Regions from separate parts of the Lysinibacillus sp. 10T31 genome, predicted to be linked through region 1. Evidence: a T-box and tRNA genes for the amino acid it is inferred to sense, from the RefSeq annotation. Region 1 holds a T-box; the other holds one or more tRNA genes.
The links. The T-box of region 1 lies ahead of argS (arginine--tRNA ligase). A T-box ahead of a tRNA ligase gene usually reads a tRNA of that ligase, here a tRNA-Arg.
Positions count from the first base shown of each region.

Region 2: it encodes a tRNA-Arg, which carries the amino acid that the T-box ahead of argS (arginine--tRNA ligase) is inferred to sense. The anticodon was not compared.

Region 1 covers NZ_JBFTHS010000034.1:870-6,334, forward strand. Annotated here, with positions in the region: gene AC1DCY_RS18440 (hypothetical protein) at 137-688, opposite strand; gene AC1DCY_RS18445 (alpha/beta fold hydrolase) at 745-1,167, shown strand; gene AC1DCY_RS18450 (MFS transporter) at 1,280-2,452, opposite strand; partial or broken gene argS (arginine--tRNA ligase) at 2,625-4,305, opposite strand; T-box leader at 4,624-4,844, opposite strand; gene AC1DCY_RS18460 (FAD-dependent oxidoreductase) at 5,048-5,465, opposite strand, start outside.
Region 2 covers NZ_JBFTHS010000049.1:137-5,601, reverse strand. Annotated here, with positions in the region: gene AC1DCY_RS21830 (LemA family protein) at 1-176, opposite strand, end outside; gene AC1DCY_RS21825 (spore coat protein) at 371-985, shown strand; gene AC1DCY_RS21820 (amino acid ABC transporter ATP-binding protein) at 1,053-1,775, opposite strand; gene AC1DCY_RS21815 (amino acid ABC transporter permease) at 1,772-2,476, opposite strand; gene AC1DCY_RS21810 (basic amino acid ABC transporter substrate-binding protein) at 2,717-3,511, opposite strand; tRNA gene AC1DCY_RS21805 (tRNA-Arg) at 4,000-4,074, opposite strand; gene clpP (ATP-dependent Clp endopeptidase proteolytic subunit ClpP) at 4,737-5,318, shown strand; partial or broken gene AC1DCY_RS21795 (hypothetical protein) at 5,371-5,465, opposite strand, start outside.

The DNA of each region.
Region 1 (5,465 bases):
CCTGTATAAAAAGCTGTATAAATAACGTTAATAGGAAAAGCCACGAAACGTTGTGATAACAACGTTCGTGGCTTTTTAATGTACGCCCAAACTTTCATTTGGGAACGTTTTTTTGTATAGATTTGTATATATCGTGCTATTTATTATTTAATTCCATTACAGCGATGGCTGCCTTTAATCGTCTATCTGGATCATCGCTATTTATTTCATCTTTAATTATTTTCATTGCATCAATTACTAATGAATTTAATTCACTTTCGATTGAAGAAATTTCATATTCATCCGACAAATCATTTATATCTATACCTTGCTTGTGATTTAAATATTTAATAAATATTGATTTATGTTTAGCCATACCTATTAACCCTAATTGGGATTTTATAGATACTTGGATTGCTTCAGGAAGCTCATTACGACTAAATGGCTCTCCGTCAAATAGCCATTCTACTTTACGTTGATGCTCGAACTTTTGAGAATTCGAATCGAAGTAATAATCACTTTTTATGATACCTGTGTAAAATACATCATTGTATGGAACGATGCAATAATCACCTATTTTCATTTGATTAACAAAGCGATCTAATAACCCTACTTTTAAACTTGCATCTCTAGGCATTAAATTTGCCTGGGCTACTACATTTTCAATATCTTTTTTAGTTGAACATCCTGTTAAATCAAAAAGCTTCAAGCTATAGGAATTTATCCTGGAGAAAAAATAAAATTTGATCGTGAGTTTTTAAAGAAATGTATGAAAGTAGAAAACTCCAAGGGAAATACGGTTTAGCTGGAAAGAGTGATCTTCCTGTATTTATAACTGCCTTTAAAAGTCCTATTTTTAAATTATCGGATCTTTTCGCGCTTTCTAAAGGACTTAAAGCAAATAGCAAGGTACATGAATTTTTAGAAGACTTTGACCTAATGGCAGAATCCTCAGATTATCAAGTTCCCGTTTATTATATTTTAGGTGAAAATGACTGGCAGGCTCCCTACATTATTGCCGAAGAATACTTTACTAAAATTAATGCTCCCCATAAAAAATTATTTATCATTCCAAATGCCGGACATAGAATCATGATGGACCAAACTAACTTGTTCTCAGATGCATTATTGCAGATCTTTAATAATGAACATTGTATGGAAACGACTAGAGCTTATAAAAGTTCATAATAATGAAGTAAAGCCGATTTTTTAATAAACGAAGTGAAATCGGCTTTTCTTGTGTCTTTTAGTCGTAGCTTTGAAAAAAAGACATGCTCGTAAATTCGCGCATGTCTCAACATTATTTTTTCTTAAGCTTAATTGTAGTAGCTAGAATGCCAATCATTAAAATTAAAAAAATTATATAAGTAAATGTATGGTTCCCAGTCACATCATAGCAATAGCCGATAAGTATAGGGATAATGGCGCTTATCATAAAGCCACCTGAAAGCACCATAGATGACCAGCTATTTGCCTCTTCATCATTTCTTGCCTCATCCAATGGTAACAATAAGCCGATTGGAAATAAGCCGCTTAATACGATACCTATTATGAATACTGCAATCCATAATAAAGCCCCTGAGCCTAACCATAGCAACATAAAGCCAATCACACCTAAGATCCCTAAAGAAAACAGCCAACCGAATCGACTCGACCATTTTTCCATTAGTATAGGGACCAAAATATTCCCAATCATTTGTACAATAGACATAAATGTTAGCATAGAGCTTGCAGCGCCAATGGAAAAGCCCTTATCCTGTAACATCGGTGCTAGCCAGGACATCATAGAGAAGAACAAAGATGTTTGTAAGCCAAAGTAAATTAAAATTGTCCAAGCACGGACATTTTTCCACGGATTTCGCGCTTCTTTTTCCGTACATATATCTGTTTCTGGTAACTCTTGATTTTGTATGGCCAGGACCCATATGCAAAGAGCAATGATAGCAAGTATTGCCCAACAGCCAAGTGCTATCGTCCAGCTCTCATGAAAATGATTATAAAAAGGTATTGTTAATGCCGCACTCAATGTTGCTCCTGTTCCTATTCCAAATGAATAAATACCTACAACCGTAGTAAAACGGTTCGGGAATTTTTTCTTGATATAGGCATTTAATATTGGTCCAATAAGTGCAATGGCAAATCCTGCAGCAAAGCTTGTGACTACAAGTAGTACATAACTTTCTTTTAAAAAGCGTAGCCCATTTGCTAATGCCAGAATGATTATTAAGAGCGTAATAGCTGTTTTTGTTCCGAGTTTTCTTTGTAATGGTACTGCGGATGGTGCAAAGAGTCCCATACAAAACACCGGAATTGATGTTAAAAAGCTCATTTTTGTATTTGATATATGGAGTGATTCTAAAAGTACATTAAATAGTGGTCCTATTCCTGTGACTGCTGGGCGCATATTGAGCGCAACGAAGAAAATACAAACAACCACAAGTACCATGGAAACACGCCATTGCTTTTTCTCCATACTTTCTAAAAACCTTCTCTCTATTGATACAGTTAAAAATTCAACTAATTTTGTTAGACCTTTGAATTCTCACTATTTCCTTTTACCATTTTTTCTAGTATCGGTCAATTTAATGGCAATTAATGATGAAAAGATGTAGCTAATAACAAGACATAGATACAGCTTACGGTACTTACATTTTTTTTGGCGCTGCAATGCCCAATAATGCTAACGATTCTTTTAAAACAATGGCTACACAATGACAAAATGCTAATCTTGATTTTCTTTGACTGTCATCAACCAATACTTTATTTTGCGCATAATATTTATTAAATTGACGCGCTACTTGTAAGGCATATTTAGCAATTTGCGACGGATCTGCTTGCTCAAAAGCGTTGGCAATTACTTTCGGGAACTGTTCCAGTAATAAAATGACAGGCCAAGCTCGCTCCCCTAATGCTTCAATTGATACTTCATAACTATGTTCATTTGCTTTCTCCAAAAGAGATGAGATACGTGCATACGTATATTGAATATATGGTCCTGTTTCACCTTCGAAATTCATCATGTGCTCAATGGAAAACTCAATATCATGAAGACGATCATTTTTTAAATCATTAAAAATAACCGCTCCTACACCAACCTGATATGCTACATTCTCTTTATCCACTAGATTTGGATTTTTTTCTTCGATATTTCGCTTCGCCGTAGCAATCGCTTCTTTTAGTACATCTGCTAATAAAACAATCTTTCCTTTACGCGTCGACATTTTTTTACCCTCTTTTAGGATCATACCAAAAGGTACATGTTGTAAGTCTTTTGCCCAATCGTACCCCATTTTCTCAATGACCTTAAATAGTTGATTAAAATGAAGAGATTGTTCATTCCCTACAATATAAAATATTTTTTTAGGGTCATATTGTTGTTTACGATAAAAGGCAGCAGCTAAATCACGTGTAGCATAAAGCGTGGCACCGTCTGTTTTAGTAATTAAACATGGAGGCATATTGTCAATTTCAACAACATTAGCACCATCAGATTGCACAAGCAACTCTTTTTCTGCCAACTCCTTAACAACAGCTGCCATTTTGTCGTTATAAAACGCTTCCCCTGCGAATGAATCAAAGATTATACCAAGCAATTGATAAATAGTCTTGAATTCTTCGAGTGATGCATCTCTGAACCATTGCCAAAGAGCTAACGCTTCTTCATCCCCATCTTCTAATGCTTTAAATGCGGTACGTGCCTGTTCATTAAGTGAATCATCCTGCTCCGCTTCCTCATGGAACTTCACATAAATTTTTAGCAGTTCCTCTATTGGGGCAGCTTCAATTGTTTTTTGATCTCCCCATTTTCGATAGGCAACGATTAATTTACCAAATTGTGTTCCCCAGTCACCTAAATGATTAATGCGAATTGCTTGATAGCCGTTTTTCTCGGCAATGTTGGCCAAAGCATTACCGATCACTGTAGAACGTAGATGGCCCATGGAAAAAAGGCTTCGCTATATTAGGTGAAGAAAAATCCAACACTATATTCCCCTTCGATTTCTCCTGAGTCCCGTATAAATTTTTTTCTTTTACTATTTGGCTAAGCACTTGATGTGTAATCGTTGGCTGATGGTAAAATATATTGACATACCCACCTACTACTTGAACTTCTTGAATGAAGTCACAGTTTAAATTGTTTTTTATTTCGGATGCGATACTGTTAGGGGATTTTCTGAATTTCTTTGCTAAAGTAAAGCATGGAAATGCCAAATCCCCTAAGTCTAAATTTTTCGGTTTTTCTAGTAAATTTTGAATTTCATTACCAGACAAATTATTATTTAATGCCACTGCGATGCTTTTCACGATTTGTGTATTCATGTTCATTCTCCTCTCAATTTAAAATCAATTTCGCCTTAGTGTAATTGGCGCTGACGCTTTGCTTTCGCGCAGAAAACATTTCTAGCTCTCGCTACAGATAAACATTGCGTCCGGATGTTGAATTGTGCTCAGACCTGCACGAGGGCCGACACGATGTCGGCCATTTCGGTAATGCCACAGGACATGGCGTTCTTAGACTGAGTTCCTCTATTTCGCTAGGTGTTTGTACACTCACTGAAAAAAGACCACATCTCCTTTTCATCTCCTACCAATAGAGGTAAGAGATTTCTACAAAATGAAGATAAAAAAAGCCCCCGTCTCTAAAATAGAGACGAGAGCATAGTTATCCCGTGGTACCACTCTAGTTGCTACATCAATATGACCACTTTCCATTGTTAACGAGGTGACTCCCCGATATTCCCTACTACTAATTCGAGAACCTTCTCCAAAGTGCGTTTCATTTATGGCTGCTGCATTAGGCTCTCACCATCCCTAATTCGCTTTCCAGTAGCTCCATAAACTACTCTCTTTATCACCGAATTTAACTATAATTTCAAAATATTCTACAGGATTTCCTTTTTTAAGTCAACTGTCTATCGAATCAATTCCAATGGAGTCTAGTAAGATTACTGTTGCTAATTGGACTACTTTCCTTACCTGGGTCACAAGGTCTCACTATGCTTTGATTCTAACTTAATTTCAAACCTACATCATTAATGCCAGTAACTATAAGGAAAAGGAACATTCCTCATGAGTGGGAATGTTCCTTTTCTGCATAATGGATGACATCAGCCATAATGGCATACATCTCTTTTAATTTTAGTTCCTTATTTTCAGAAATTCTTTTCGCTAATTTTTCACTGATAATCCCTTTTTCAATCAATAAGTCCCAGTTGTTTTCACTTGACTGGCCTACTAAAACTTCTGTCAAGAATTCTGCAGCTTCATCTCTTGTAATTGGATTATTTTCTTTTTTAGCTACTTTATAGATAACGATATCTAGCTTGTCTCCTAGCGCTTTCATTTTCTCTGGACTAACACGTTGAATGCCCTCTTTTAGTATTTTCGCAAACTTAATCTTTGTTGCTGAATCTTCAACATATAAGTCATTCGAATAACCACCAACAACGAGTCCATAATTGATTAATGTTTGAATAGATTTATCA
Region 2 (5,465 bases), on a different contig from region 1:
TCTACTAAGTTCGGAATCAAATCGTAGCGCCGTTGTAGCTGATTTTCAACCTGAGCCCATTTCGAATCCACGCTTTCCTCAGCCGTTACAAGGCTATTGTATTTTGGAATAAATAGTAAGGCCAATACAACTAAAATAATAACGATTATTCCTATAGGTCCAAATATTTTTTTCAATTCTAAAACCTCCTTCGCTTTCTTTTAGCTATCATCCATGTTTTAGCGATAACCTTTCATTTTCTTACCACTAATGTGCAGCAAAAAAACATCTCTATTCTACATATATGCAAATGCATTAATACCGTATGAAATTTATCTAACGTGCCATACTTAATACTGTAACAAACTATGATATTTAGGAGGCGCTTTTTTTGACACAATCGTTTCAAAACGAATCATCAAACCAAACTTCATTTAATCAACAACATAGCCTAAATCATGGTGGACATGAACAAATGGACTTGCATGAAACAATCGGTGCAATCATTGCTTGTATGAATCAATCCATTGTTTTACGTCCACAGGTTAAGGACACAGAGTTGCTTAGCATCTTGGATAGCCAATATAATTTCACATTAGGTATGTATAACACTATCGTGGAATCTTATAACACAGGTCATGATCCAGCTGTTCCTACAGGTCGCTATCAAATGGAGACAGGAAATAATTTCAAATACGGAATGAATCCTGGCCAACCTAAAAAGCCAATGCAAAATGCAAATGAGCTCAACGATGAATGTATTTCTGGCTTCTTACTTGGCGCTCAAAAAGGTGTGGCAAAAGGTATGACTGCAGCAGCAACAGAAACTACAAACCCTGTTGTTCGTCGTGTTATTGCAGATAGTATTCCCAACTGCATTGAAATGGCATACGAATTATCTATATACCAAAATATGCATGGCTACTATCAAGTACCTCAATTTTCTCAACAAGATATGCAAACGATGCTTAATGCATACGGCACTACAACAAATCCCCTTCATTAATAATAAAAAACAAGAGCAGTCCCATATGTGGTGCAATATCACAAGGGGACTGCTCTTGTTTAATGAACTATAAAACTTTTCCTAAAAATGCTTTCGTTCGTTCGTTTTGTGGTTTACCGAAAACCTCTTCCGGCGTTCCCTCTTCAACAATATAGCCACCATCCATAAAGACAACACGATCTCCAACTTCACGAGCAAAGCCCATTTCATGTGTTACTACTATCATGGTCATACCTTCAGCCGCTAAATTTTTCATTACATCTAATACTTCTTTTACCATTTCGGGGTCTAGGGCCGAAGTTGGCTCATCAAATAAAATAGCCTTTGGTTTCATCGCTAAGGCACGGGCAATGGCAACGCGTTGCTGCTGACCACCCGAAAGCTGTTCAGGATAGTTATAAGCCTTACTATCAAGACCGACCTTTTTCAACAGCTCATGTCCTAGTGTTTCTGCTTCTGACCTACTCATTTTACGGATTTGCATCGGAGCCATCGTTACATTATCGATGACTGTCATGTGCGGGAATAAATTAAATTGTTGAAACACCATGCCTACTTCTGCACGAATAGCATTAATATTTGTTTTTGGCTCGTTAATCTTCACATTCTCGATATAAATTGCACCATCTGTTACGTCTTCTAGCATATTGATGCAACGTAAAAATGTACTTTTACCTGAGCCTGATGGACCAATAACACAGACAACTTGCTTTTCCTGTATTTCATAATCAATGCCCTTTAACACTTCTAGTTTACCAAAATATTTGTGTAAATTTTCAATTTTAATCATCGCGCTTCCCGCCCTTCTGCCTTACGAGGGACATAGCTATTACTAAGTCGTTTTTCGATAAACGCTACAATCTTTGTTACACCATAAGTTAAAATTAAATATAGTAACGCCGCAACTATATATGGTTCCCAAAAACGGTAGCTAGCTCCGGCCACGATCTTACTTGCATATAAAATATCTGGTGCCGCAATAACGGTTACTAAAGATGAATCTTTTAATAACGCAATAAATTCATTACCTAACGGCGGAATCATACGTCTAAAAGCTTGTGGTAAAATAACTTTTCGCATCGCTTGGTTATGCGTTAAACCAAGAGAACGTGCTGCCTCCATCTGTCCTTTAGCAATACTTTGAATACCCGCGCGGAAAATTTCTGCATTGTATGCCGCACAGTTTAAGATAAGCGCCGTAATCCCTGAAACCATATAGCCTAATGAATGTCCAAAAATGGTCGGTATCAACGCTAAGTGAATTAATAATATTTGTACGAGCATCGGTGTTCCACGGAATAAATCTACATATATCTTACATGGCCAATAAATCCATTTTCTAGTCGATAATTTTCCAAGTCCTAAAAATAGTCCTAAAAGGATTCCGCCAAAATAACCACTAAGAGTTAAAACTAGCGTCACACCAATACCACGTATAAACATATCACGGTAGTTCCAGACTATGTCCCAGCGTAAGTCAAAGATGTCCATCCGAAAACCCCACTTCCCCTTTAAAAATTAAATGAGGAGTTGCCTAAAAGATCCTTCATAAGAAATTTGTAAAAAGTAAAAATCCGCATCAGTGTGCTCCTGTCGTAAAATCAGTTTTACACCCTCTCTGCTGGGTCTCGTCCTCTTTTTTCACGTAGGAGTCTACGCGGATTTTCACCCTATATCAATATATAGAATTCCTTTATTTCTTTTAGGACAGCCCCATCATGCAGTCGTTTATTACTTTAAATCTTTACCTGTAATTTCTTTATATTTACCGTTCTCTTTAATTTTTTTCAGACCTTCATTTAATTTGTTTAAAAGTTCTGTATTCCCCTTCTGAACCATAAATCCATAGTATTCTTTTTCAAATGCATCATCTTCGATTACTTTAAGCTTCTCTGTTGGATGAGCTTTGATATATTCATAAACTACCGCATTATCACCAATCGTAGCATCCACATTACCATTTAGCATTTCTTTGATAGCAACCGGCTGATTTTCAAATGCCATAATATTTGGACTTGAATCACCTTGTAGCTTTTTCGCAGCTTCATGACCTGTAGCATTAATTTGTACTGAAATCTTTTTATCCTTTAAATCAGCTAATGATTTAATCTTGGAATCTTCTTTTACAACGATTAATAATTGAGATTCATAATATGGCTCTGTAAAGTCAAACGTTTCTTTACGCTTGTCATTAATAGAGATCCCTGCTGCACCGATATCTGTTTCCCCATTTTTAACAGTTTGGAAGACAGGCTCCCAACCAATATTTTGCCACTCTACTTCAAAGCCCATTTCATCGGCAATCGCCTGCAAAATATCGAAATCTAATCCTACAATATTTCCTTTATCATCAAGCGATTCAAATGGTGCAAATGTCGCTTCTGTTCCTACCTTATAAACTTTCTTACCTTCTCCACCTTCGGATGATGCACTCCCGGATGATGTCTTTTCTTTTGCACCGCAACCCGCTAGAACTAGCACAAATGCTGCTAAGACCACAAGTAACACAGATAAACTTCTTTTCATAGCTACTCCCCCTAATTCGATATTTTCCGAAACATAATTAGTATTTTGTTAATTCGGAAATATTAGACTATTAGGTCAATTATAGTAACATTATTCTCTTTAGACAATATCATTTTGCATAAAAGCAATTATTTTTTCATAATAATTTATACCAATTTGTTTTTCGTAGCATAAAACAGCTTGAATAACCAAAAATAGCACAAGTTATGAATATTTATACATTCATAACCCATGCTAAAGTTAGATATATTTGCAAAAAAAAAGAATCCCCTCAGATAGGATTCTTTTTTTTCGACTAGTATAACTAGTCCTCACGTACAGTATGTTCACTAAAAAATAATTTGGAGTTGTTGCTTTCTTGAAGGTTTGAAAGGAACAAATACGGGAATAATGCCTACTAGGCAATATTACCATTATTCTTCCTTCTCTTTTCCCCACTAAGCAGGCTGCTAAACTACTTATTAGGAGAATTGAGTTATAAAAGTAAATGGCGCCCTCGGAGGGAATCGAACCCCCAGTGCAAGAACCGGAATCTTACGTGTTATCCATTACACCACGAGGGCAATTAAACAAAAAAAAAAGTACTCACCCTAGGCTTTACGAAAAGCATGATGTAGATAACCCTCATGTGAAGCATACCTGCAAAATAGTGAACTGTACTTTAACTTATGACCTTTTCAATTATACAAACGTATTGCTCATATTTCAACTATAGAATGCAAAACATTTTAACTTTTTTTATCTTCATTCAATAAATGTCAAAATACCTACAGCATAAAGATAATCCTCCGGCGGATGTCACGGATTTGAAATTGCGCGTACACACTGTTTATTTAAGCGAGGGCGAAGCGGCTGCGGCATTCTTTATTTGCGCGGAAGCGAGTGACAACGGTTAATGTTTTTTGTAGACAAAAGCAATGCGTCTGCCGCAAACGTTTTCTGTATGAAAGCGATGCGGCTGCTTCAATTGTTTTCTGTAGTAAATGCGATGCGGCTGCTTCAATTGTTTTCTGTGCAAAAGCGATGCGGCTGATTCAATTGTTTTCTGTGCAAAAGCGATGCGGCTGCTACAATTACACCCAGGCAAAATTGATTAAATTATTTCACTTTAACAGGGTTAATATTTGACCTTCCCTGACTATAATGTGTATGATAAGGATACAGCTGAAATAAAGGAAGTTTTCAGCAAAAGTATTCGAATTTAGTTTTTTAAGGAGGATTTAACATGAATTTAATTCCTACAGTTATCGAACAAACAAGTCGTGGTGAACGTGCATATGACATCTATTCACGACTACTAAAAGACCGTATTATCCTATTAGGAAGTGCAATTGACGACAACGTTGCTAACTCAATTGTTGCTCAACTTCTATTCCTTCAAGCAGAAGATCCAGATAAAGATATCTTTCTTTACATTAACTCACCGGGTGGATCTATAACTGCTGGTATGGCCATTTACGACACAATGCAAATTATCAAACCACAAGTACAAACAATTTGTATCGGAATGGCAGCATCTATGGGGGCTTTCCTACTTGCTGCTGGTGAACCTGGTAAACGTTTCGCATTACCAAATGCTGAAGTAATGATTCACCAACCACTTGGCGGTGCACAAGGTCAGGCAACTGAAATCGAAATCGCTGCAAAACGTATTTTATTCTTACGTGAAAAATTAAATGGAATTTTATCAGAACGTACTGGTCAACCACTAGAAGTCATTTCAAGGGATACAGACCGCGATAACTTCATGACTGCTGAGCGTGCAAAAGAATACGGCTTAATCGATCAAATTATGGAACGCAAATAAAAAGGTTAAAGGCATCTCAGATTATTTCTGAGATGTCTTTTTTTGTACGACATTAAATGTATGGTTCTTTTTTTCGCTTGGGATCTTCGGGTCTTCTTTCCGCCACTTTGATCGTTCTATCCACGATTTTGGTGGTTCTATCCACGA